Regions from separate parts of the Bacillus paramobilis genome, predicted to be linked through region 2. Evidence: riboswitches for the same ligand, from Rfam matches in the RefSeq annotation. Region 2 holds a riboswitch; each other region holds the start of a gene.
What was found. A riboswitch is a leader RNA that binds a small molecule or an ion and turns the genes downstream of it on or off. The one in region 2 is predicted to bind S-adenosylmethionine.
Positions count from the first base shown of each region.

Region 1 (8,283 bases), 920 kb from region 2:
AATAAATCAACCGCACCGAATTTCACTTGTGCGCCTTGTTCCACGATTACTTCTGCTACGATATTTGCAATACCTTTAGCATTTTCATTTGCAACGTAGTTTTCTACATAAGTTGCAGTACTGTTCGCATCAGCTACGAATAATACGTGGTTATATACGTTAGCTTCTTCGCCGTCTACTAAGAATACAGCTTGAAGTGGAGTTTCAAGAACAACGTTTTTCGGAACATATACGAATGCACCGCCGTTGATTAATGCAGCATGAAGTGCAGTTAAACGATGCTCGTCTACCTTCACGCCGTCTTTCATTAAATACTTTTGTAATAGTTCAGCATGCTCTGTTGCAGCTGTTACGATGTCTGTAAAAATAACACCTTTTTCTTTTGCTTCGTCTGCTAAAGAAACGAACGCAGTTGTACCAGTACGTTGTACTAATACGCTGTTATTTTCATCGATTAAGTTTTTCACTGCTTCTGGAAGCTCTGTTAAAGAACTTACAGGCTCTTGCTTAGCAGCGTCGCCTTTTCCGATAAAGTCCCATTTCTCAATTTTCGTTTTATCAGGCGTTGGCATTGGAAGTTCAGTTGCTTGTGCAAGAGCTTGTAAGCGGAACTCAGTCAACCAAGCAGCTTCGTTTACTTCGCTTGCGCGTTGACGGATTGTTTCTTGATCGAAAGGTAATGTACCGATTGTCATGTTTATGCTCCTCTCTTACGCTTCTTGCTCTGTTGTTTCGTCTTCAATACCTAATTCTTTTTTAATCCAGTCATAACCCTCAGCTTCTAGACGTTGTGCAAGCTCAGGGCCACCAGATTTAACGATACGACCGTTCATCATAACGTGAACGAAGTCTGGAGTGATGTAGTTTAATAAACGTTGGTAATGCGTAATCATTAGGCAACCGAACTCTTCGCCGCGCATTTGGTTAATACCTTTAGATACAACTTTTAATGCATCGATATCAAGACCTGAGTCGATTTCATCTAAGATTGCGATTTTTGGCTCAATCATCATTAATTGAAGAATTTCGTTACGTTTTTTCTCTCCACCAGAGAAACCTTCGTTTAAGTAACGTTGTGCCATTTCTGGATCCATTTCTAGGAATTCCATGTTTTTATCTAATGTACGGATAAATTTCATAAGAGAAATTTCATCGCCCTCTTCACGACGTGCATTAATTGCAGAACGTAAGAAGTCAGCGTTTGTTACTCCGCTAATTTCACTTGGATATTGCATTGCTAGGAATAGACCTGCTTGTGCGCGCTCGTCTACTTCCATTTCTAATACATCTTCACCGTCGATGATGATGCTACCTTCTGTTACTTCATACTTTGGGTGACCCATAATCGCAGAAGATAAAGTTGATTTACCTGTTCCGTTAGGTCCCATAATTGCGTGGATTTCTCCACCTTTTACTTCAAGGTTTACACCTTTTAAAATTTCTTTGCCATCAATTGATACGTGTAAGTCTTTAACCGTTAATGTAGAACCAGCCATCTCAATACCTCCATTAATCCTATATATACATTTTAAAAATTCCTAAAACGTTCATATTCTCATTTTATTCTCATTCTAATCTTATATCAAATAAAATGATATCGCAAACGACGAAAAAAAGTAACAATTTTTTCACAAATGTATATAAGTATTTCCCTTGCATCCTTATATGATACACCTTTCTTCTTATTTATATAAAGAAAAAAGGACTGGTAATTTTCCAGTCCTTTCCTCATATTTATTCACTTACCGGAAGTACAGCACCTTTATATTCTTTAGTAATAAAGTCTTGAATTTCTTTTGAATGCAATACTTCTACTAATTCTTTAATTTCTTTTTTCTTCTCGTCACCTTTACGAACTGCAATAATATTTGCATACGGAGAGTCTGATCCTTCAATCGCAATTGCATCCTTTGTTGGATTTAATTTTGCATCAATTGCGTAGTTTGAATTAATAAATAAAGCATCGCCTTCATTATTTTCATACAGCTTTGGTGACAATCCAGGCTCTACATCTGTTTTAAACTTTAAGTTTTTCGGGTTTTCTACAACATCCTTTACTGTTGCCTTAACAACATCTACGCCATCTTTTAATTTAATAACTCCGCCTTTTTGTAATAATGCGAGCATACGGCCACGCTCCGCTACGTTATTACTCATAATAACTGTCCCGCCATCTGGCAAGTCTTTTAAACTTTTATATTTCTTAGAATAAATGCCCATTGGCTCTAAATGGATTTTTCCTGCGTTTACAATTTTATATCCCTTTTCTTGAATTTCTTTATCTAAGTAAGGGATGTGCTGGAAGTAGTTCGCATCAATTTCCTTATCCGCTAACGCTTTATTCGGCAACACATAATCTTGGAATTTTTTAATCTCTAATTTAATACCCTTTTTCTCTAATATCGGCTGTGCCTTTTCTAAAATAACAGCGTGCGGCACGTTAGAAGCTCCCACAACTAGCTTATTCTCTTCTTTCCCTCCGCAAGCAGCTAATGTAAATACAGACAGTGCTGTAACAACTGACAGTAGAATCTTTTTCATATGATGTCCCCTTCTCCCCTATAGTTATGTAGTTATAAAAAGAGCCGGCATACACCAGCCCTTTTCAGCAATTATTCTTTTACAGGAACAACCGCTCCTTTATATTCTTTAGTAATAAAGTCTTCGATTTCTTTAGAATGCAATACTTCTACAAGCTCTTTAATCGCTTTTTTATCTTTATCACCTTTACGAACCACTAATACGTTTGCGTATGGAGAATCATCGCCTTCAATTGCAATTGCATCTTTTTCTGGGTTTAATTTCGCATCAATTGCATAGTTCGAGTTAATTAAAACAGCGTCGCCTTCTTTATTGTTATACACTTGTGGCAACAAACCAGGCTCAATATCCGTTTTGAATTTTAAGTGTTTCGGATTATCTGCAATATCTTTTGGAGTTGCACTAACTGGATCTACTCCGTCTTTAATTTTTAAAATGCCTTCTTTTTGTAAAATTGCTAAGCCACGTCCATGGTCAGTAACGGAATTACTCATAATAATTGTTGCTCCGTCCGGAAGTTCTTTTAAGCTCTTATATTTTTGAGAATATACACCAATTGGCTCTAAATGAATTTTCCCTGCTATTTCAAAGTCATATTTTTTATCTTTCATTTCTTTTTCTAAATACGGAATGTGCTGGAAGTAGTTTGCATCTAAATCCTTATCCGCTAACGATTTATTTGGTAATACGTAGTCTTGGAATTTTTTAATTTCTAACTCAATTCCTTTTTTCTCTAATAAAGGTTTAGCCTTTTCTAAAATAACCGCATGTGGCACGTTAGAAGCCCCCACAACTAGTTTCTTTTCATCTTTATCTTTCCCTCCACAAGCAGCTAAACCAAAAATTGAAGTTGAAATAAGTGCTGTAAGTAATAATTTTTTCATTTGAAACATCCTCCCGTTTTTTATTATCGTTTATCTATTCGAGTCGTTACACGATCACCAATCCACTGAATGAAAAATACAACTAGTAATACACAAATTGTCGCAACGATTGTTACATCGTTATTTCCTCGCTGGAATCCTTCTAAATATGCAAGTGTTCCAAGGCCACCAGCACCAACAACCCCCGCCATTGCTGTATAGCCTACTAAAGCAATTGTCGTAACCGTAATACCAGATACTAATGCTGGTAACGATTCTGGAATTAATACTTTCAAAATAATTGTGCTTGTTTTTGCTCCCATTGCTTTTGAAGCTTCAATTACACCTTTATCAATTTCACGAAGTGCAATTTCAACCATTCTCGCGTAGAATGGTGCCGCTCCAATAATTAAAGCCGGCAGTGCTGCACTCGCTCCAAGAATTGTTCCAAGCAGAATCTTTGTGAATGGGATTAATAAAATGATTAAAATGATGAACGGTATCGAGCGGAAAATGTTTACGAACGCTCCAATCGCCGTGTTAACTGCTTTGTTTTCCCATAAATTATCTTTCGCTGTCATAAAGAGTAACAATCCTAAAATTAGTCCTAAAACAAATGTGGCAAGAGCTGCGATTGCCGTCATATATAACGTTTCACCAGTTGCTTCTAACATTTGATTCCAATCAATATTTGTGAGTAACTTATCCATGTGCAATCACCTCCAGCTCTACTTGATCTTGATGTATTCCCTCTATCGCTTGCTGGATCGCTGTTTCCTCACCATTTAAATGAACAACTAAAGTACCGTAAGAGCCGTTATTCGTTTGTGCGATATTTCCTTGCAAAATGCTAACTTCTATATCACTGCGTTGCATTAATCTTTGAAGTACTGGTCTTTCTACAGCCTCACCGATAAACTGCAAACGAACTACTTTACCATCTGGATACTTTTCAATTAAGCTTTCAATCGTTTCATTTGTATCTTCAGAATCCGTTAACTGCTGTACAAATCGTTTCGTAATGTCTTTCTGCGGATTGCGAAATACATCCAGCACTGGACCCGTTTCTACAATCTTTCCTTTCTCCATTACCGCCACTCGATTACAAATCTTCCGAATCACATGCATCTCGTGTGTAATGAGTACAATTGTTAAACCGAGACGCTTATTAATATCTAATAACAAATCTAAAATTTGATCTGTCGTTTCTGGATCAAGAGCTGATGTTGCCTCATCACATAAAAGCACTTGTGGGTTGTTAGCTAATGCTCTTGCAATACCAACGCGTTGCTTTTGTCCTCCGCTCAGCTGAGATGGATACGCATCTCCTCTTCCTTCTAATCCAACAAGATGAATTAGCTCATCAACGCGTTTTCTTCTCGCCGCCCTATCAACACCTGCGATTTCAAGTGGAAACTCGATATTTTCACGTACAGTTCGTGACCAAAGTAAGTTGAAATGCTGAAAAATCATTCCGATTTCTTGCCTTGCCTTACGAAGTTCACTTCCTGTAATTGCTGAAATCACACGATTTGCAATTGTAATTTGGCCTGAAGTTGGTTTCTCTAGCTGATTGAATAATCTGATTAACGAACTTTTCCCAGCGCCACTATATCCGATAACACCAAATATTTCACCTTTGTCTATTTTTAAATTGGCATTATCTACAGCAGTGACATCACCGCTTTTTGCTTTATATATTTTCTTTACATTCTCTAATAGAATCATGGTGTATCACCCCTTTTTTATTTGGATCGACTCCGCAATTTTTTATGTTTAATGCGTGTAGTCCACCGTTATCACTACTTTTATTATTTGAATGTCCTCCACATTCAAACAATAAAAAAACCTTTCCGCTTTAGAGAAGCAGAAAGGTTTATATGCGTATATAACAACATTATCCCTCTCTCTCATCTCTCAAAGCATTTGCTTTGCAGGAATTGGCACCATTTCAACATAAGTTGACGGTTGCCGGGCTTCACAGGGCACAGTCCCTCCACCTCTCTTGATAAGAGAAATCAGATTACATTTTCGTCTGATTTGTAATTTATGAAATTGTCTATATTTTATGAATTGAATTGTATCAATATCCACACACCATGTCAACAGAAATTTTCGTAAAAAATGAACCTTCAGAATTTTAAGCGCCTACTGACATCGGTTTACATATATGAAACATCGATTCAACTAATAGCATCGTTCGATACGTTCCTGAATATTGTACACGTCCATCGTTCATTAACATTTGCAACCTTACATTTCCGTTCACCAATTGTTTTACATCTTCTTCATCTACACAAACGATTTGTTCCGTTCCTCTTTCCTCATGTAGCAGCTCTATATAATCCCTTGAAATTTGTAGCGAACAACTTTCATCTCCAAAACGGAAATTAACAGTTTTTTCTCCTTGTCTTAAAAGCGGCTCTAAATGATATTGACCATTAGCGTAATTTACAAATGATTGCAGCAAAGAATATAATTTCACCCTAAATCACATCCTTCATATCACTTTCTATTACACATACCATTCCCTCTCACTAAAGAGCAATCCTGTTACTTTCGCTCGACAAATACTGTAACCACCCTGCATCTCGACATATTTCCCGAGAAATATGTCGAGGCGGCAAAAACTTTGCCGCCTACTTTAATTCCGTATATAAATATTCAACCGAATGAAATGCATATATCTTCTTCATGAGTGTCCCATTTTCAAAAACAAGTAAACACGGTACACTTTCGATTCCATACTCTTTCGCTAAATGCGGAGCATAATTTAAATCTAACATTCCAATTTTGAGGTCTTCAATTGTCATCTCAACAACTGTTAACATCTTTTTTGCTAATTGGCATGTTCCACACATTGGAGTATATACATATAACACTGTTTTTTCTTCGTTCTCTATTAGGGCTGTTGCTTCGGCTCCTGTCCAGTCAATCACTTCTATCATTCCTTACCGTAAATATTCTGTATAAACGTCAATGTCAGCTCCCCATAATACATTTGCTAAGTGTGAAGATGGCGCAGTTGCCACTTCTCGGTACGAGCGATCAATATAAATATGCTCAGCTTGCGGAAATTCTTTTCGAAACTGTTTCCTTAACTTTTCTCCAGCATCATCAGCATCCACTAGTACATACACTTCCTTATCAAAAAACTGATCAATGAGCTCATCCATTTTCGACAAACCAATTGTACCATTTGTACAAACAATTTCCACCGGTTCACGAATAATAGATTCAATCTTTCTTCTATCTGATTTACCTTCTACAATAATGACTTTTTCTACATAAATCATATGTCATCACCCGATCACCATATACTATACAACCTTTAACTTAGTATATATTATATTCGTTATTTTCATGTTGTTTCCTGTTTATTTTTGCAAAAGAAAAGCGCAAGCGGCTCGTTCAGAACAAGAGGGCATTGGAACTCTTGAACTAGAGGCGCTTTTTGCCTCAAGTGAAAGAGTGAAATGACCGACTGTTCTAGCCGCTGGAGCTAGATCATAAAGAAAAGCGCAAGCGGCTCGCTCAGATTACGAAGCCCCATGAAACCTTACCGAAAAACATTCATTCCCATAATAGCTTATTCAATTGCACCCGATTTTAAATGTATTATGTAACACAAAATAAAAAAGGACAGCACAAAGGCTGTCCTTTAGTCGACTATAATTAGTCTTGGTTTGTCATTTCTGCATATTTTTCTGCAGTTAATAACTTCTCAACTTGGCTTGCATCAGAAAGTTCAACTTTAACCATCCATGCACCCTCGTATGGAGATTCGTTAACAAGTTCTGGTTGGTCACTTAATTCTTCGTTTACTGCTACAACTTTACCACTTACAGGTGCGTATAACTCAGAAACTGTTTTAACAGATTCTACGCTTCCGAATGGCTCGTCAGCTTCGATTGTTGCACCTACTTCAGGAAGTTCAACGAATACGATATCGCCTAGCTCACCTTGTGCAAAGTGAGTAATACCGATAACAACTTCATTACCTTCAGTTTTTACCCATTCGTGTTCTTCAGAGTAACGTAAATTATTTGGAATGCTCATGACTGTACCTCCAGTGAATGTATTAATTATGTAAAAATACCTTATTGGTACTTTTTCCACACACTTTCAAACTGCTCTTCGTTAAAACCAAGTGTTACATTCGTTCCATTTGTTACGATTGGACGTTTAATCAACATGCCATCAGATGCTAAAAGCTCGTACATTTCGTCTTCACTTGCATCCTTTAACTTATCTTTCAGACCAAGTTCACGGTAACGCATTCCACTTGTATTAAAGAATTTTTTTAATGGTAATTCACTTTTTTCATGTAAATTACGTAAATCTTCTTTTGATGGTGGATTTTCAACAATATGAATCATCTCATATGCTACATCGTTTGCCTCAAACCATTTCTTTGCTTTTTGACATGTGCCACACTTTGGATATGAATAAAATGTTACTGTCATAAATTCACCTACTTTTTTACTAACCTTTACCTTTATCATATAGAAAACGTTTTATTATTTCAAACGATTATTCGCTAAACTTTTACTTATTTCGTGATAATTTTTAATAATCCTGCAAATTTTTCTTATTTTTCCGCCATTTGTTAAGAAAAAATAAATAATAAATTTCTTTAGATTCTTCTCTTATCACTCGCCGAACATATATCTTAAACAAACGTTTGATTAATTCCCTATTTTTCTTCATTAGCCCTTGATCTGCATCGACTTCTTCCTACCGAACATACATCTTAAACAAACGTTTGATTAACTCCTCATTTTTCTTTGTTAACCCTTGAGCCGTATCGATTTCTTCCTACCGAACATATACCTTAAACAAACGTTTATTTAATTCCCTATTTTTCTTTGTTAACCCT
Region 1 is NZ_CP151108.1:514,769-523,051, reverse strand. Features, by position in the region: gene sufD (Fe-S cluster assembly protein SufD) at 1-695, opposite strand, end outside; gene sufC (Fe-S cluster assembly ATPase SufC) at 711-1,496, opposite strand; gene metQ (methionine ABC transporter substrate-binding lipoprotein MetQ) at 1,735-2,541, opposite strand; gene metQ (methionine ABC transporter substrate-binding lipoprotein MetQ) at 2,613-3,425, opposite strand; gene AABL52_RS02520 (methionine ABC transporter permease) at 3,449-4,114, opposite strand; gene AABL52_RS02515 (methionine ABC transporter ATP-binding protein) at 4,107-5,132, opposite strand; SAM riboswitch class I at 5,312-5,419, opposite strand; gene AABL52_RS02510 (hypothetical protein) at 5,545-5,889, opposite strand; gene AABL52_RS02505 (thioredoxin family protein) at 6,044-6,352, opposite strand; gene AABL52_RS02500 (toprim domain-containing protein) at 6,356-6,700, opposite strand; gene gcvH (glycine cleavage system protein GcvH) at 7,080-7,463, opposite strand; gene AABL52_RS02490 (arsenate reductase family protein) at 7,505-7,870, opposite strand.
Region 1: it holds a riboswitch for S-adenosylmethionine, as region 2 does, so the genes downstream of both, AABL52_RS02515 (methionine ABC transporter ATP-binding protein) here and AABL52_RS25005 (cyclase family protein) in region 2, are expected to answer to the same signal.

Region 2 (8,283 bases):
GACGTATATGTACAATGTAATGAATAGTAGCCAAGTTTTTCATAAATATAAAACGAATGCAACTTACTTTCAAGTAGGGTGCGGGATTTATGCAGGTCTGTGCAGTTTATTATTAGATCACTTTGGACAAGGTGCTTACTATGTCGAGGAATTATTATTAAATACAGAAAGTAAGTACGGTGAATATCTAAATTTATATATGAATAATTTTGTAATAGGACATAATAATGTTACGGATGGTCTGCTACATGATCGGGTAAGATGGATATAAGTTATAGCGAAAAGGAAGGAGAAATCTCCTTCCTTTTCGTATGATAAGGTTGTATATTGCCCTGAAAGCAATTTCATACTTATAATTTAAGGAGATAACACGTAGATTTTTTGTATGGATCATGAGGAGTATTTATATGAACAAATTTAAAAGCTTGATACAGGAAATCCTTTTATATGTTGTACAACTAATGGAAAGTTATGCAGTGCGATATAGAGTGAGATTTCATTTGCAAGTAGATGGGAATCTACCTGTTATAAATGGTGATGATAAACAAGTAAAACAAGTTTTATTAAATATTATTAAAAACGGGATAGACTCAATGCCAGAAGGTGGGGAAGGCTTTTTATACAACAAAGGAGAATGGTACGGGACTGGGGTTAATAATTACATATAAAATTATTAAGGAACATCAAGGAAGTATCGCGATTCAAAGTAGCGTGGGAATAGGAACGAAAGTGGAAATTTCTTTACCAACAGTATAATGTGCTAGAAGAAAATATTTTTCAGAAAAGTGTTCTTGTTGTGTAAATATAAACATTTTATAAAATGTTCCAAGAAGGGTTTTTTTTATAAAATACTTCGTTTATAATGGAGGAAAATATCGACATGAAATTTGTTATTCATGTAACGGTTCGGTAGTGTTAGAAAAAGAAGGGGTGCACGCGCATCCTTTTTTCTATGCAGATATTATGAAAGAGGTGGTATGATGGAATTAACATTAAATTCGACTGTATGTTTACACACGATTCAATTTCGAAAAGAGCAAAAGAATTATATTGTAAAAGATACAATTACAGGAGAAAAATATGAAATGCCGCCACTTTGGATTGATGCATTGGCAATGATGCGTGACGGTTTTTTATTGGGAGAAATTGAGGAGAAATTAAAAGAAGAGTATCCAGACGAAGAAATAAATATGTTAGCATTTACGAGGCAACTGTTAGAGCTAGAGCTTGTCGGAATGGTAGATGGGGAAGAAATAGCTTGTACAAAGAAGAAAGAGAAAGATTATTTGGCTTGGTTACGTCCTCGTGTTGAGCAATTCTTTCTTGGTTTAAATAAAAAAAATAGAAGCAAAGGTCAATGATGATCTTTGCTTTTTTGTATAGTTTGTTTAAAAAATTACAGCGAATGCCCTTGCAAAAGCACCGTCGCTATCTTTAATTTTTAAAGGTGCCGCTGAGAAAAAGAAACGTTTCGTTTGAATGGCATCTAAGTTTGTTAAGTTTTCAATTAAATAAATATTATTCCCAAGTAGTATGTGATGAATTGGTGATGTTTCTGTCGTTACCTCATCAGGAGAAATGAAATCTAGGCCGACCGATTTTACTTTTAATTGAACTAATTCCTCGGCTAATTCTTCAGAAAGATAAAAAGCTTCTTGTTCATACGCTTCTGTGTTCCATTTAGTAGATAGATTGGAGTGAAAAATAACAATATCTCCTTCTTTTATGTCAGCATTGTGCAATACTTCTTTAGGTAGTTTTCGTTCTTGTACATGAGTTACATCAATAAGAACAGCTTCGCCTATAAATTGATCTAGGGGTAATTGATCAATAGTCGTTGCGCCTGAAATGAAATGCGCAGGAGCATCACAATGCGTGCCAACATGAACGACAGAATGAAAATCTGTAACTTGATAGCCTGTCTCTTCAACGCTTGTAATGGCTCCTAAATTGATTTTTGGTGTTCCAGGGAATTGGGACATATTGTTTTCAAATGTTTGTGATAGGTCAATTACTTTCAATTTAAATACCTCCAATATATGTTTTGAAATATAAAAAACTCACCTTTCATAATCAAGAAAGATGAGTTTTGCACACAATAGTTACGTTTTATCTTTCAAAATGCAATGCATTTTGCAGGAATTAGCACCTATTCAGTTTGTATAAACTGAGGTTGCTGGGCGTCAAAGGGCCGGTCCCTCTGCCTCTCTTGATAAAGACATATTAAATTTTTGGTTCTGAATATTCATTGTATTTAAATTGTAATTCATTTCCTTTTTTCGCGCAATACAAAATAGGTATTCACCCAAATAAAGTTGCTCGCATATTGTAGCTTATGTAAATAGAATGCTGCGAAGGAGTGAGTGCAGTGACAGGGAATGTATTGAATTATTACGCTGGTGGAAATACAGCTAGAGGATTTCATAATTTATATGATGAGAATTTGAAAGGGTTAGACAGATTATTTATTTTAAAGGGTGGTCCTGGAACCGGGAAATCTTCTTTAATTAAGGCAATAGGTCGTGAATGGGTTGAAAAAGGATATGATATTGAATTTTTACATTGTTCTTCCGATAATAAATCGGTTGATGGTGTAATTATCCCGAAGTTAAAAGTAGGAATTGTTGATGGAACATCTCCCCATGTTATCGAGCCGAAAATGCCAGGAGTTGTTGAGGAGTATATTAATTTAGGAGTTGCTTGGGACTCAGATAAATTAAGAAAGCAGAAGGTGGAAATTGAACGATTTGTTTCAGAAGCAAGCAAAGCTTTTCAAGCTGCTTACGCTTGTTTTCAAGAGGCTCTAATTATACATGATGAGTGGGAGAAAATATATATTAATAATATTGATTTTAATAAAGCAAATGACCTAACAGATCAGCTGATTCAGAAGCTATTTACAGATAAAGGCGGGAAACAATCGCTTGTGAAACATCGCTTTTTAGGAGCAGCTACACCAAAAGGAGCAGTTGATTTTGTTCCTAATTTAACAGAAGGATTATCACATCGTTATTTTATAAAAGGACGCCCAGGCTCTGGGAAATCAACAATGCTCAAAAAATTAGCTAAGGCAGCAGAAGAAAAAGGCTTTGCGGTTGAAGTATATCATTGTGGATTTGATCCAAATAGTCTTGATATGGTTATCGTAAGAGAGTTAGGGTTTGCCATTTTTGATAGTACCGCACCACATGAATATTTTCCGAGTCGCGAAGGTGATGAAGTTATAGATATGTATGCCCTGATCGTGACACCAGGGACAGATGAGAAGTATGCGACAGAAATTCGCGACGTGTCGATTCAATATAAAGCAAAAATGAATGAGGCGATGTCTTTCTTAGCGAAAGCGAAATCAGTTCGTGATAAATTAGAACGAATTTATATTGCTGCTATGGATTTTTCAAAAGTAGATGCATACAAAGAGGAGATTCAAAAAGAGTTTGAACGAATTGCGGTTAGTGTAAGAGAAAAGAACAAGTAAAAATAAGGAACTTTGGCAGGCTGTCGGGAATTTTCTGACAGCTATTTTAGTATGTAGTAAACTTAGTAATATATTTGTCGAATTTCCAAGGAAATAATCAAAAAATGGAGAGGGTATGAAATGAGAGAGAAAATTAGGTCGGAGTTAGAAAGAATTGAACAAGAGAATGATGTGAAAATTTTATTTGCGGTAGAATCAGGGAGTCGTGCTTGGGGATTTCCATCGAAAGATAGCGATTATGATGTTAGGTTTGTTTATATGCATCCGGTAGAGTGGTATTTATCAATTCATGATAAACGAGATGTAATTGAGTATCCGATTAGTGATGATTTAGATATAAGTGGATGGGATATTAAAAAGGCGTTACAACTATTCGCAAAGTCAAACTCAGCTTTACTTGAATGGATTCGATCACCAATTTTTTATTCGAAAAACACTCATTTTCCAGAACAGCTTCAGCAAATGAGTGATAAGCAATTTGATCCAAAAGCAACGATATATCATTACTTACATATGGCTTCAAAAAATTATCGTGAATTTTTGCAAGGTGAGAATGTAAAATTGAAAAAGTACTTTTATGTATTACGTCCTATTTTAGCTTGTAAGTGGTTAGAGGAGAAAACAACTTTGCCTCCTGTAGAATTCGATCGATTGATTACAGAATTATCATTAGAACGTAGCGTACTAGATGAAATTGGACAGTTGTTAATAAAGAAAAAGGCAGGTACTGAATTAGATATTGGATTGAAAATTGAGGTGTTGAACCAATTTTTAGAAGAACAAATTCATTACTATGAGCAATATGTAAAAGGAATTGAAAAGGGATCAGGGATTGATATTGAGAGTTTGAATACATTGTTTCGAGATATGTTGTTTGCAGTATATGAAAAAGAGCACAAGTGAGTTTGTGCTCTTTTTTATTTTGTAGGAATAAAGAAAACGGATATAGCTGCAAGAAGACCTGCAAATGAGAATAAGTAAAAATTCCATGCTAAGTCGTATTGCATTGTCATAATAATACCGACAAGAATAGGACCAGCAATTGCACCAACTCGGCCAAGTCCAAGTCCCCAACCTAAGGAAGTAGCCCGGATATGGGATGGGAAGTATTGTGTTACATATGCATTTAATATTTGAGTAATGCCGACTGATCCAATTCCAGCAAGACCAATTAAAAGATAGATGATTGTAACAGATGGTTTAATTGTTAATAGTCCAATACATATAGCTGCCATAAGATAGGAGATGCTAATAACAATTTTAGCTCCTATACGATCCGCGATTGCTCCAGCAAATAATGCACCGATAGCGGCAGTAATATTTAGCATAAGTAGAAATGATAAACTAGATCCAAGAGGGTATCCTGCTTGGCGCATCATCTGTGGTAACCAAGTATTTAAACCATATATTAAAAACATTCCCATTATATAAGTAATCCAAAAAAGTAGCGTTGCTTTTATGTATTCTTTTGAGAATAGAGTAAGAAATCCGTTTTTCTTTTGTGTATTAGCTGGTGTTTCAGGAATTTCATCTTTTTCATGGAATTCAATTTGAAAACGATTAAGAATTTGGTTCACTTCTTCTTGGCGATTACGTGATAATAAAAATTGAATGGATTCAGGTAAATAACGGATAATGAAAGGAATGAGGAGCAGTGGAATCATTCCGATGCCAAACATAATTCTCCATCCGAAATCTTCTAACATAAACATAGACAAAATAGCCCCTAACACGATCCCTAAAGGATAGCCAGTAAACATAAGAGCATAAATAAAAGATTGTCGCTTTTTTGGTGAATATTCAACAGTAAGTGCTGAAGCTGTTGGAATAACACCGCCTAATCCGATTCCTCCAATAAATCGAAATAGCCCAAATAATTCGGGGGAAGGAGCAAGTGCAGCTAGACCCATTGTGATAGAAAAAAGTGCTAAACAGCATATAAGTGTCCATTTTCGTCCAATTAGATCTGTAATGGTTCCAACTAGAATAGCACCAATAAACATCCCAAATAAAGCATAGCTAGCAATTGTACCAGCGTGTGTCGGTGAAAGTGCCCAGCTTTTGTCTTCTAGGAGTTTTGGTAGAACGGCACCGTAAATACCTAAATCATATCCATCAGCTAGAATGGCTAGCCAACAAATAAAAACAACAAGTTTTGTAATAGAGCTTGAAAAGACAGTTTCTGTAGATTCTAGATGAGGTGGAGCTGAAGGTTGCATAATGTTCACTCCTTTTGATTTATAGATAAATATATTATTTTATTTAATGTTAAAATTCACCTTCTTATGTCGAAATTTATCCCGCTTTAATGGGCAGTAAGACCCCCACCTCAACATTCAGCGAAAGCAAAGAAGTTAGGTGGGGGATCAACGGCCCATAAAAGTCCGATTGGTTCAAATAATAATCAGTGGGGGATGAAGAAAACCCCCACTGATTAAAGTTTCACTTTATCTGAAATGGTTTTATAACAAATAAAGAAGTTCAACAGGATTCCTGTTGAACTTCTTTATTTGTTTACTCATTATCAACTCGCTTTAACGGTTGATCTGCTGGACCTTCCATAACATCGCCCTCAATTGAAAAGCGGGAACCGTGACAAGGACAGTCCCAAGTACAATCACCATTATTCCATTCAACTTCGCAGCCGAGGTGTGTACAAGTTGTATCGACAATATGTAATTTTCCATCTTTGTCTTTATAAGCACCTGCTCGTTTCCCATTAACATGTACGACAGATCCTTCACCAACTTCGAGATCTTCTGGTTTACGTAATGCAGTTTCAATCTTTCCTTCAATTAAATGTTTCGCAACATCAAGGTTTTGGGAGAGGAACGTTTTTATATCTGGATTTGCATGGAAGCGTGATGGTGCATACAGTTCTTTATAAGGACTGTGGACTTTTAGAATGGAGTCTTTCAGTAAATGAGCAGCAGCGGTTCCAGTTGTCATTCCCCATTTACGATATCCAGTTGCAACAAATATATTTGGATTACTCTCGTTAATATGTCCAATATAAGGGAGCTTATCTAGCGTGATTAAATCTTGTGCTGACCATCTATAGGGAACTTCATCTACTCCAAACGTTGCTTCCGCAAAAGAATAAAGTGCTTCGTAATGAAGCATCGTGTTTATTCCTTGTCCTGTTTTATGACTTTCTCCGCCGATTAAAATTAATTTTTCACCATTGTTTGTTGTATAGCGTAAGGAGCGTTTTGGATCATCGATACTTAAATACATGCCACCTGGATAATCCGTTTTTGCTTTGATTGCTAGAGCATAAGATCGTTCAGCATACATTCGCGTAAAGAAAAAGCTATACGCATCATAAAAAGGAAAATGTGAACAAGAGACAACATATTCACAAGTGATGCGATGTCCGCCCTTTGTAATGACTTGTGGATAATCACCCTTTTCCACATCAATAGCGGTTGTTTGTTCATAAACTTTGCCGCCCATCTCCACAAACTTTTCTAAAAGTGTTTTCAAATAAAGAAGGGGATGGAATTGTGCTTGGTTTTTCATGACCAGTGCAGATTGTACGGGAATAGGAATCGATAGAGATTGAACATAGTCACAAGATATATTTAATTTTTCATAGGCTTCATATTCTTTCGATAAATTTCTTAATCCATTATCAGTAGTTGTATATAAATATGAATCTTCATTTGAGAAATTACAGTCGATTTTATATGTTTGCACAGTCTCATTTATGAATTGTAGAGCATGATTATTTGATTCATAGTAAAGCCTTGCCTTTTCCAAACCGAAATGACTTATTAACTCATCATAAATAAGATCATGTTGAGCTGTTACCTTTGCTGTTGTATGCCCAGTTGTTCCGTTTAAAATAAGACCAGAATCAATTAAAACAACATCGATGCCTTCTTTCGCAAGTAAATAGGCAGTAGTAATACCTGTAATACCAGCACCGATAACAGCGACTTTCGTCTTTATATTTTCGGATAAAGGGGGAAAAGCAGGGATTTGAGTAGATTCAATCCAATAAGATAATGGGAATTGTGGAAATGTATCGCTTGTCATTATAGAAACCTCCCGATTTTAGAACAATTTTCCTTTTAATATTTCCATATGATATGAAATTCATGTGTGCTGTTTTAGAAAGAGTCTATTTTTATTAAAAGAAAGATAAAATTATTTTAATATAATTATTTAATGTTGTCGGTATGAAGAGATAGGAGTTGTGTAAAGCTAGATCAAGGTGAGTTTATTTGTTGTTTACATAGAGAATTCTTGAATAAGTTAGAGTCTATAGTATGTCAGTGTATGTAGATGCATAATGGACGAAACCTTATAAATCCTATGTTTTTTCTTTAGTGAAATAAAGTATAATTATAAAAATATAACCAACTTTTATTACTAGGTCATAAAAGTTGTTGACAATATGGAAATTCTATTGATATGATTCATCATGTGGAAAGGTTGATAGAGAGTAAAAAGAGAAATGTTTTTCATTGATAATAAAAGCGAAAAAATAAGTGACGATAGAGTGAGTATATTTTCCTTATACATAGATGCTTTTTAATCAGCTAGTAAAATCAATCTGGAAGCAAGAATTGATATATGTAAGTTGCGCAAGACGCGGCATAAGAAAGGGGCAAAAGGATGAAGGAGCTTCATACGTTTGGGTGGTATGCAGCACGTGTATCACCACATTTGCCGAAAAAAGCATTTAAACCAGTTCCTACTCGTTTATTTGGTGGACTGGCTTATTTGCTTGTGGCATTGGCGGGATTAATATCGATTGGTGTATTTGAATTGAATGTGTGGGCGAATCTAGGAATTGC
Region 2 is NZ_CP151108.1:4,885,580-4,893,862, reverse strand. Features, by position in the region: gene AABL52_RS25020 (S-adenosylmethionine decarboxylase related protein) at 1-271, shown strand, start outside; partial or broken gene AABL52_RS25015 (ATP-binding protein) at 429-756, shown strand; gene AABL52_RS25010 (hypothetical protein) at 981-1,361, shown strand; gene AABL52_RS25005 (cyclase family protein) at 1,389-2,021, opposite strand; SAM riboswitch class I at 2,107-2,219, opposite strand; gene AABL52_RS25000 (PRK06851 family protein) at 2,369-3,478, shown strand; gene AABL52_RS24995 (nucleotidyltransferase domain-containing protein) at 3,599-4,381, shown strand; gene AABL52_RS24990 (MFS transporter) at 4,396-5,697, opposite strand; gene AABL52_RS24985 (FAD-dependent oxidoreductase) at 5,993-7,519, opposite strand; gene AABL52_RS24980 (fatty acid desaturase family protein) at 8,102-8,283, shown strand, end outside.

Region 3 (8,283 bases), 590 kb from region 2:
TTAATATTATGCTGTTTTACTTGTAAATATATAAAGGGGTATGTTGTATCATGTCGAAAACATCATTTATAACTAAGTTGCTTTACTTCTATCCTAATTCTTTCTGTAGAATCATAGGAGAAAATGGCGTTTTTGTATGTCTATTTCTGTATCTGATGAATTACAACTATTTGCTCAAGAAGTACCACATCAAAATCTGTATATTCTCTTCTCCTCGGGCTATTGATAAAGAAAAGGCATTCTTATGAATGCCTTTTCTCTCTTATATATGCTCTTCTTAATTTAATTTGTGATAAACCACTGGACATTTAATTATGAAAAAGTACCAATAACAAAAAAAGTTAAAAATAATGATACATAAAACGTTTATCGTGTGTTTTAAAATATAACGTAATACACAGTAAAGTGACCAGTAAAAAAACTGCTGTAGACACCATAAACATCAATGTTTTTTAATTCCTCATTACTTAATACTGCTAAATTAGGCATTTCTTTATTTAATACTGAATTAAGAATAATATACATTATTCTTAATTCAGTTATATTACGTTTAATTAATATTTATTTTATATTGATACACCTTTTGAAAAAATTCTTTTTTCTTGATTAAATTCCATTTTTCACTCTAAAATACAGCGGAACCCACCCACTTACCTACAATGTAACCAATATAAATAAGCAGAGCCCCTGTTAAAATATAAAAACAAGATTTAAAATACATACTCCTTTCAATCGCATCACCAATTTTATGAAACATGTTTGACATAAAGAAAACACCACCTTTTTATAATTATTAGAGTAAAACACACAGAGATATTATCAGAAAATAACTAATTAACACAATACTTATTGGAATAATAATAATAATAATAATAATAATAATAATAATAATATATAAAATAATAACATTGTTAGCAAAAAATTAAAATTTATGAAATGAATTACTTTGGAGTTAATATTTAGAATCCAAAAGGTTTATTAGGTAAAAAACACTTTATATTACCACTAATTATTTCTATTTAATAAAGTGAAACTTTAATCAGTGGGGGTTTTGTTCCTCCCCCACTGATTATTAGTTGAACCAATCGGACGTTTACGGACAGTTGATCTCCCACCTAACTTCTTTGCTCCAATTGAATTTTGAGGTGTGAGTTTTACTGTCCGTTAACGCGGGATAAATCAATTTAAGACATGAACTTTTAACGAAAAGAATTTGGGACTATTTTGCTCCGCAAAGATCACTTCAAACGCATGCACACCTGCATCTGGATAGCCTAAACTTAGTCATACGACCACGATTACTGTAACAAAGGTTTTCACTAGAAACGTATATCTTATTTAACTGACTCTACTTGTTTCTCTAATTCTCTTCCAAGGAATGTAGCAAGCTCAAGCATACCAAATTGATTCGCTACAGACTCTGCATCAGAATTATAGTTTGTGTTTGTATTAATATCATACGTATAAATTGTTCCATCCGCACTGCGAATAAATTCAATACCAGCAACGGTAATTTCATTTTCTTTCAAAAACTCTTTATATTGTTCAATAATTGGCTCGTGGAAGTCCGATATAATTTCAAATTTTGTTGGCGTCTCTTTCTTACTCTCTTCTCCTACTGGGCAAAAAGCATCTTGAATCGAGCATGCATCTGCTGGACAAAGTTCAAATCCTTCTGATGTATCTACCTTAACCGCATATACAAACTGGCCGCCTACAAACTCACAACGTGTAATATATGGTTCTGGTGCTTCAATATATTGCTGGATTAAAGTAATTCCATCAATGGGTTCTTCAAACGCCGGACCATCCAAATATTGTTCTAAAGCATCAATGGAATGAAACAGTTGAACACCAAGGCCTTTACCTGCACGGTTATGCTTTGTAATGAACGGTACTTCCCCTAATTCCTTTGCTGCTTTTACTATATGGTCACGGCCAACAGCACCAATTGTTTTCGGCACTTGTATCCCAAATTTTCTTAATGCTGCATATTGGTTTAATTTACTTACTTCAAGGCGTAATGCACGAGATCCGTTAAATACTGTGCGCCCGTATCCCTCTAGCCAAGCAAGCACCCCTTCAGTTAATTCAGGTGCATATCGATGCCCTCTCGTATGTGAAGAAGCACTCATACGGCTATAAAAAACACCTTGGGGAGGTTCTTGTTCTAACGGAAGTGTTCCTTCATTTAAAAGCCATTCCTCATATGGCAACTCCAGTTCTTCCAGCCTTTTCACTAAATGATCCGTCCATTCCTTATTCTCATGTAATATGTAAATTTTACTCATTTGTAATCAATTCCTTTCTTTTCGCTTCAACTAATGGCATCACTTTTTCAGAAAATCGTTTCATCTCTTCAAACTGTGGTGAAAATTGTAAAAGTAATAACGTAACACCTACTTTTTCAAAAGCAAGTATCCTTTCTGCAATTTGTTCTGGTGTTCCGATTAAATTAGGACGTAACCCGCGATTCGATACGGAATAATCATTGAGCTTCACTTGCTGTTCCAACTGCGATTTACTCACAAAGTCTTGGTAACTCGCGTAACCTAACGCATCATCTTTCATATCCGTTATGCGTTTCCATTCTTCTAACGCCTCTTCTTCTGTGTCACGACAAATGACGTAAGCCGCAAGCCCGAATGACTGCAATGGCTCCTCTGTAACTTTCTTTCTACGATTCTTCATATCTTCTATTTTCACAGATACTTCTTCCACTGTTCCCCCGTGCATTACATATGCATCCGCGTGATTTACAATGACCTCTTTTCCTCGTTCGCTCTCACCACCTGCATAAAGCTTAATGCCTTGTTTCTGCACAGGTTTTGGACTTAAATGTGTATCATGAAGCTCATAAAAGTTCCCTTTATAAGAAAACTCTTCTTCTTTCCAAAGCTCCTTCAAAATTGTTACAAATTCCTCTGTGCGATCATATCTTTCATCATGTGCGGTAAATACTCCGCCGTACTGTCTCGCTTCTTCTTCCCACCATGCTGAAACTACATTCAATGTAAAACGACCATTACTTAATTGATCGATATTCGCTGCCATTTTCGCTGTAACTGCTGGATTGTGGAATCCAGGTCTTACAGCTGTCATAATCTCTAATTTATCTGTCACTGCTGCAAGTGCTGCCGCAGTTGTCCACGCCTCTAAACTTGGTGCTGAAACACCTTTTATATCATTTAAATTTAATTCTGCAATCAGTGTTGTTGAAAAACCTAATTGTTCTGCCGCTTGCGCTGTTTGTTTTGCATACTCAAACGTAGGCGGCATAGATTCATCATCTACATTTCGAAGCCATCCCCCAAAAACCGGTAACCAAAAACCGTACTCCACTACCTATTCCCCCTTTATCTTTTAGCCATAAAAAAAGCTACTCTTATCGAAATAAGAGTAGCCTTCTTGACTAAGTGAACCGCTCTTATCTTTCAGGTGTTTTTTCACCTGCAGGATTTGGCACCTTTCGTCTAAAACGAGGTTGCCGAAGTTTCATAGGGCCCGTCCCTCCACTTCTCAACATAAGAATTGTTTGATTTTCATTTATTATAATCATCAGAATAATAAAAATCAATCCTTTAATACTTATTTTTCCGATATACATTAAATGATATATAAAAAATCATATTGTTATAGGGGTATTATGTTGTTTTACTTACGAATATATAAAGGGCTATGTTGTATCATGTCGAAAACATCATGTATAAACAAGTTGCTTTACTTTTATCTTAAAAATACAGCAAAAGAGGTGTTCGTAGCATGAAAAATAAACGATGCGAGAATTGTGGTTCTACTACATTTAAAGAAGGAAGAGTTGGATTTGCTTATCATGCATATGTTTGTGAAGATGATTCTAGTAGGCTCTTTTCAGTGGGAAAACGTTCCAAACTATTAACTACATTTTGTTTAGAGTGCGGTGAGGTGAAATCATTTAGAGTGGAGAAGCCGGAGATATTTGAAGAATAAAATACTAGAATCGAGATGTCCTTCATGTGGAAAAAAACCTAATTTTCTTGATAGATGTGGTTGTAGTTAATACAAATACCATTCCGGTGGAGGCTCTTTTTTTAAGTCAGGAATAAGCTTTTACTGCGGTACATATGAACATAAAACATCTGATTATAAAATAAAAAAAACGCTCATTTGAGCGTTTCATCTATATACCTAATAATTACTTTTTCTTCACTTTGATCTAATAACTCTTTATACTTCAATATTCCATCAGCCCCACGGCTCTCCATGCGTATATTGTATAACGTTTGTTGTACTAACCTTTGATTGTTCCGTTGAAACATTTACTCCATTTAATAGTATGACCGTAATTATTAATCCAATTGAACTGCTTATGATTCTTTTCATTTTAAAGCCCCTTTCTGAAAACCTTTTTCTTTTTCTTTATATCCTAAATAGAAGTATTCACTAGATTTTATTGAATTTCCTTCTTTATGATATTTAACCGCTAACTTTTCAGCATATTCCTGGACATATTGCCATAAACCTACTTCATTAAAGAAAGAAATTCCTTTAGAAATAGCTAACTCTAATTCTTCAGCAGAAACATTCTCATTCATTCCCTTTAGAATTTTAAAATGATGTTCATATTCTTTTTGTTCTAGTTCATTACAGATTACTAATCCTTTTTCAATTAAAGACGCTGCAAGCTTTGTTTTTCCTAACTTTAAATTCTCTCTTGCTTCCAAAAAAATCGCTCTAAAGTGATTCGGGATTTTTTGTGATACTTCTGATAAATAACGAAGTGCTAAATCAGATAGGTTTTGTTCTGCATACATAACCCCTAAACTATGTCGAACTCGTAACATTAACTCCTCTTCATTTTGCTTTTTCAAAATATCCAGAGACGACATAAAATAAACTTCTGCCTGCTCAAATTCATTTAGCTTTACACATGCTAACCCGAGAACATTGTCACATGCTGCGACCTTCCTACTATACCCGTACAGCCCTTCAAATGTATTTCTTGCTCTGGTTGCATATTGAATGACTAAAATAGGCTGGCAAACATGATAATAGTAGCTGGATAGCTTAAAGTTAAATTCTGCTTTTTCGATTGGATCCTGAATATTTTCCAACAAAGATTCCGCTATTCCATAATGCCTTTCAGCCACTTTAAAATCACCGTTTACCGTAGCATGAGAAGCCTTAAAGAAATGGTAATAATATAATAAAGATTGATCTGATGGCGCTTCATCTAACTTCATTTTTCTTAGATCATTCTTAGATATGTCAGATTGATGGGGATAAAACTCTGCACTCAACATTTTAAATCTAAAATCTAAAAGTGCATAAAACTCTGTATTCTTTTGATTTTCTTCCATACTATTAATTTTTGTATCAATACTTTGTTTTAATTCCTTTGCCTTAACGAAATTCTGTGAACGGATTTCTCGATACCAATCATGTAAAAGTAAAGTGATTTCTTCCTTTTTTATTACGTGTACACTCATATAGCCCATTCTCCTTTGTCTATAGATTACTAACATAATAACAAAAATAAACCTAGAAAACATTTAATTTTCTGAATATTATCGTTTCAAAAAAATTTCTCAATACATTTTCACCATTTCGACTCTTTAAACTTATAACTTGTTCTGTCCCTTATTCGTTTCTATATATAAAATAACACTTCATTAGTGGTAATGATGAAATATGAAAGTCTATCCTTTCATAAGAAAGCCCCTTTTCTTTTTTCTCGATGATCGATATTACTTAACATGTAAAAAAGATTTTGATAGGAGTTCAATACATATTATTAAAATTAGGATGGTTCAAGTCGGAGGAAGGCACCTTTGGGTGTCTTTTCTTTATTTCTCAATATAAAAACTTTAAGAATATGCTATTATTTTGATACAAATTTCCTTTTGTGCAATGAAATAGCAATAAAGATAAGACCCACCTATTTCCGTAGGTGGGTCTTATCTTTATTACACAATACCAAATTATGCTCTCATTTTTTTATAAACTTTATGCAATTATACATAGTTATAATAATTACACAAAATAAATATTACATGTAGTAAAATATAAATTGTGGATACATTCTATAAAGCAGATTCTTTTGAAAGGCGTAACATATCAATCATTGCAGAAGGTGTGGCGTCACTCTAATACTGATCTCAAATCTCTTGTATTTTGTAAACTAACAATCTGGTGTATATAGATGATTCTGTTTTATAGGATGTGTTTACATGTATAACAAAGGGATAATACGGATAGGTTTATATTAAATGAGCGTGGTTCAAGTCGGAGAAAGGCACCTTTAGGTGTCTTTTTTTTATGGAGGATCAGTTTAAAAACTAAAAATAAAAGAACCTCAATAAATGAGGTTCAAAAAATCTACTATTTTAAATTACCTTCGTAAAAAGCAACTCCATTTTGAACATGTTTTAAATACCACGTAATCGTTCCACCACAAACATTTTCATTAAAACTATTAGCATATACTCCATTTGAATAATAAAGAGTTCTTTTGAATTTACCATTAGAATACTCATAAGGAATTGAGCATGTTGCTTGCTTCGGAGAGCTCACATCTTTTTGTATATCAGCTGAAGCTGCCCCAATTCCTCCTGTTAATGCAATACCAGTTGCCAATAGCCCTACTACTAATTTCTTAAACATAATAAATCCCCCTTTAATAGTTTTTATAGCTTACAACTCAACTGTATCACTTTTGTAAATTATGTAAATATCTTGAATATGTAGAAATATTTATTTAACTTTTGGTAATATTGGGATTTTATTTTATCAAATAGAAAATAGAGGGAGTTAGAAAAGTATGTAACAATGCATAATAAATCAATCGGATATTATGATATACTCACAAAGAGCTGATACAAAATTTCTTTAGATTGGAAAACTAAAGTCTTATCTACCTAACAGGAAGGCGCCTAATGGCGTCTTTTCTATATTTTCAAAAGGACCTGCTCAATTCATTCTTTAAAACATAAGGTAAAGTGAACCCGTTAAAATCCATGGAATGAACCCTAGTTTTACCCTTTTATCTAAAGGAGGCACTATTGTTATGGGATATGGTGGTAGTTGCGGCGAAGGCTGCGGTTTCGCTGGAGGATTTGCTTTACTAGTTGTATTATTTATTCTATTAATCATTATCGGATGTAGTTGTTTCTGCTAAAAAACTATTAGAAAAGGTACCTATATATAGGTACCTTTTCTTTATGTGCCTTATTCATTATCTGGTTCCAAACTATTAACTACATTTTGTTTAGAATGTGGTGAGGTGAAATCATTTAGAGTGGAGAACCCGGAGATATTTGAAGAGTAGAATAATACTAATTACATATTATAAAGATGTTTATTAATGATGGTAACATTCAAGCATTTCGCCCACCTTTAGAATTGGAATATTGAGTACTTTCATCTATAGGTGCTACTTCACTAGGAAAAATCCGTTCCTCTGTAAAGTTGCTTTCGAAATAATAGACACGAAATTTCATATAAAATGCAAATAAACAAGGAACGTATTAGTCGGTTCCTTGTTTATTTAGCTAAAGCAGACTTCTTTGGAGAACCCAAATAAAAGTTAAATCAACTCCTATTTAACTTTTCCCTTCAAATATATGACAGTAAAGAATACATCATCACGGTGTCAGCAAGCAAAAGTGTATTCTGCATTTCTAAAAACAGTAGATGGCAGATTGTGACCTGCTGAATCTGCTAAGAAAGAATATACAAGCACATCCTTAACATCATCTTTATTTCCACTAATGATGACATCAAGAAAATCTTCTATTTGGAATTCTGGCGTAAACAACACAATCTTAGTTGTTCTGTTTGGTTCTAAAGAAACAAAAGTACGAGAGATTTCAACTAATTCATTTTGAGTTGGGAAAGAAATGTTTCGACTTCTCTTAACAGTTACCGTTACATTACTAGTATGACAGCGTGAATCATTGTTTAACATAATGTTGAGAGCAGTTGGAATAATCCCATTTTCAGAAACTGGAACTCGAAACACTCCAGTAGATTTATGAGCCATATAATCACATCCTTTCAAAATAAAATATATTTACAATATATTAGATGCAAGAAACGTTCATTTTGATAGGGACAAATTATATGATTAATATATCTATAATAACCCTCGGTATTACTAAGACAATGATTTAAAAGATTAACAAATATCGTGAGACCCAATCGAATGTATATGAAAAGGAAAAAGAATAAGGCGTCTAAAAAATTACCTATTTTGAGCCAATAATGAGACATTATGTTAATCTTATATGTATAGTTGCACAAAAT
Region 3 is NZ_CP151108.1:4,291,721-4,300,003, forward strand. Features, by position in the region: gene AABL52_RS22060 (hypothetical protein) at 626-766, opposite strand; gene AABL52_RS22065 (ATP-grasp domain-containing protein) at 1,335-2,291, opposite strand; gene AABL52_RS22070 (LLM class flavin-dependent oxidoreductase) at 2,284-3,342, opposite strand; SAM riboswitch class I at 3,425-3,531, opposite strand; gene AABL52_RS22075 (hypothetical protein) at 3,763-3,969, shown strand; gene AABL52_RS22080 (Phr family secreted Rap phosphatase inhibitor) at 4,225-4,362, opposite strand; gene AABL52_RS22085 (tetratricopeptide repeat protein) at 4,359-5,468, opposite strand; gene AABL52_RS22090 (LCI fold-containing protein) at 6,361-6,642, opposite strand; gene AABL52_RS22095 (YjcZ family sporulation protein) at 7,046-7,156, shown strand; gene AABL52_RS22100 (hypothetical protein) at 7,631-8,020, opposite strand.
Region 3: it holds a riboswitch for S-adenosylmethionine, as region 2 does, so the genes downstream of both, AABL52_RS22070 (LLM class flavin-dependent oxidoreductase) here and AABL52_RS25005 (cyclase family protein) in region 2, are expected to answer to the same signal.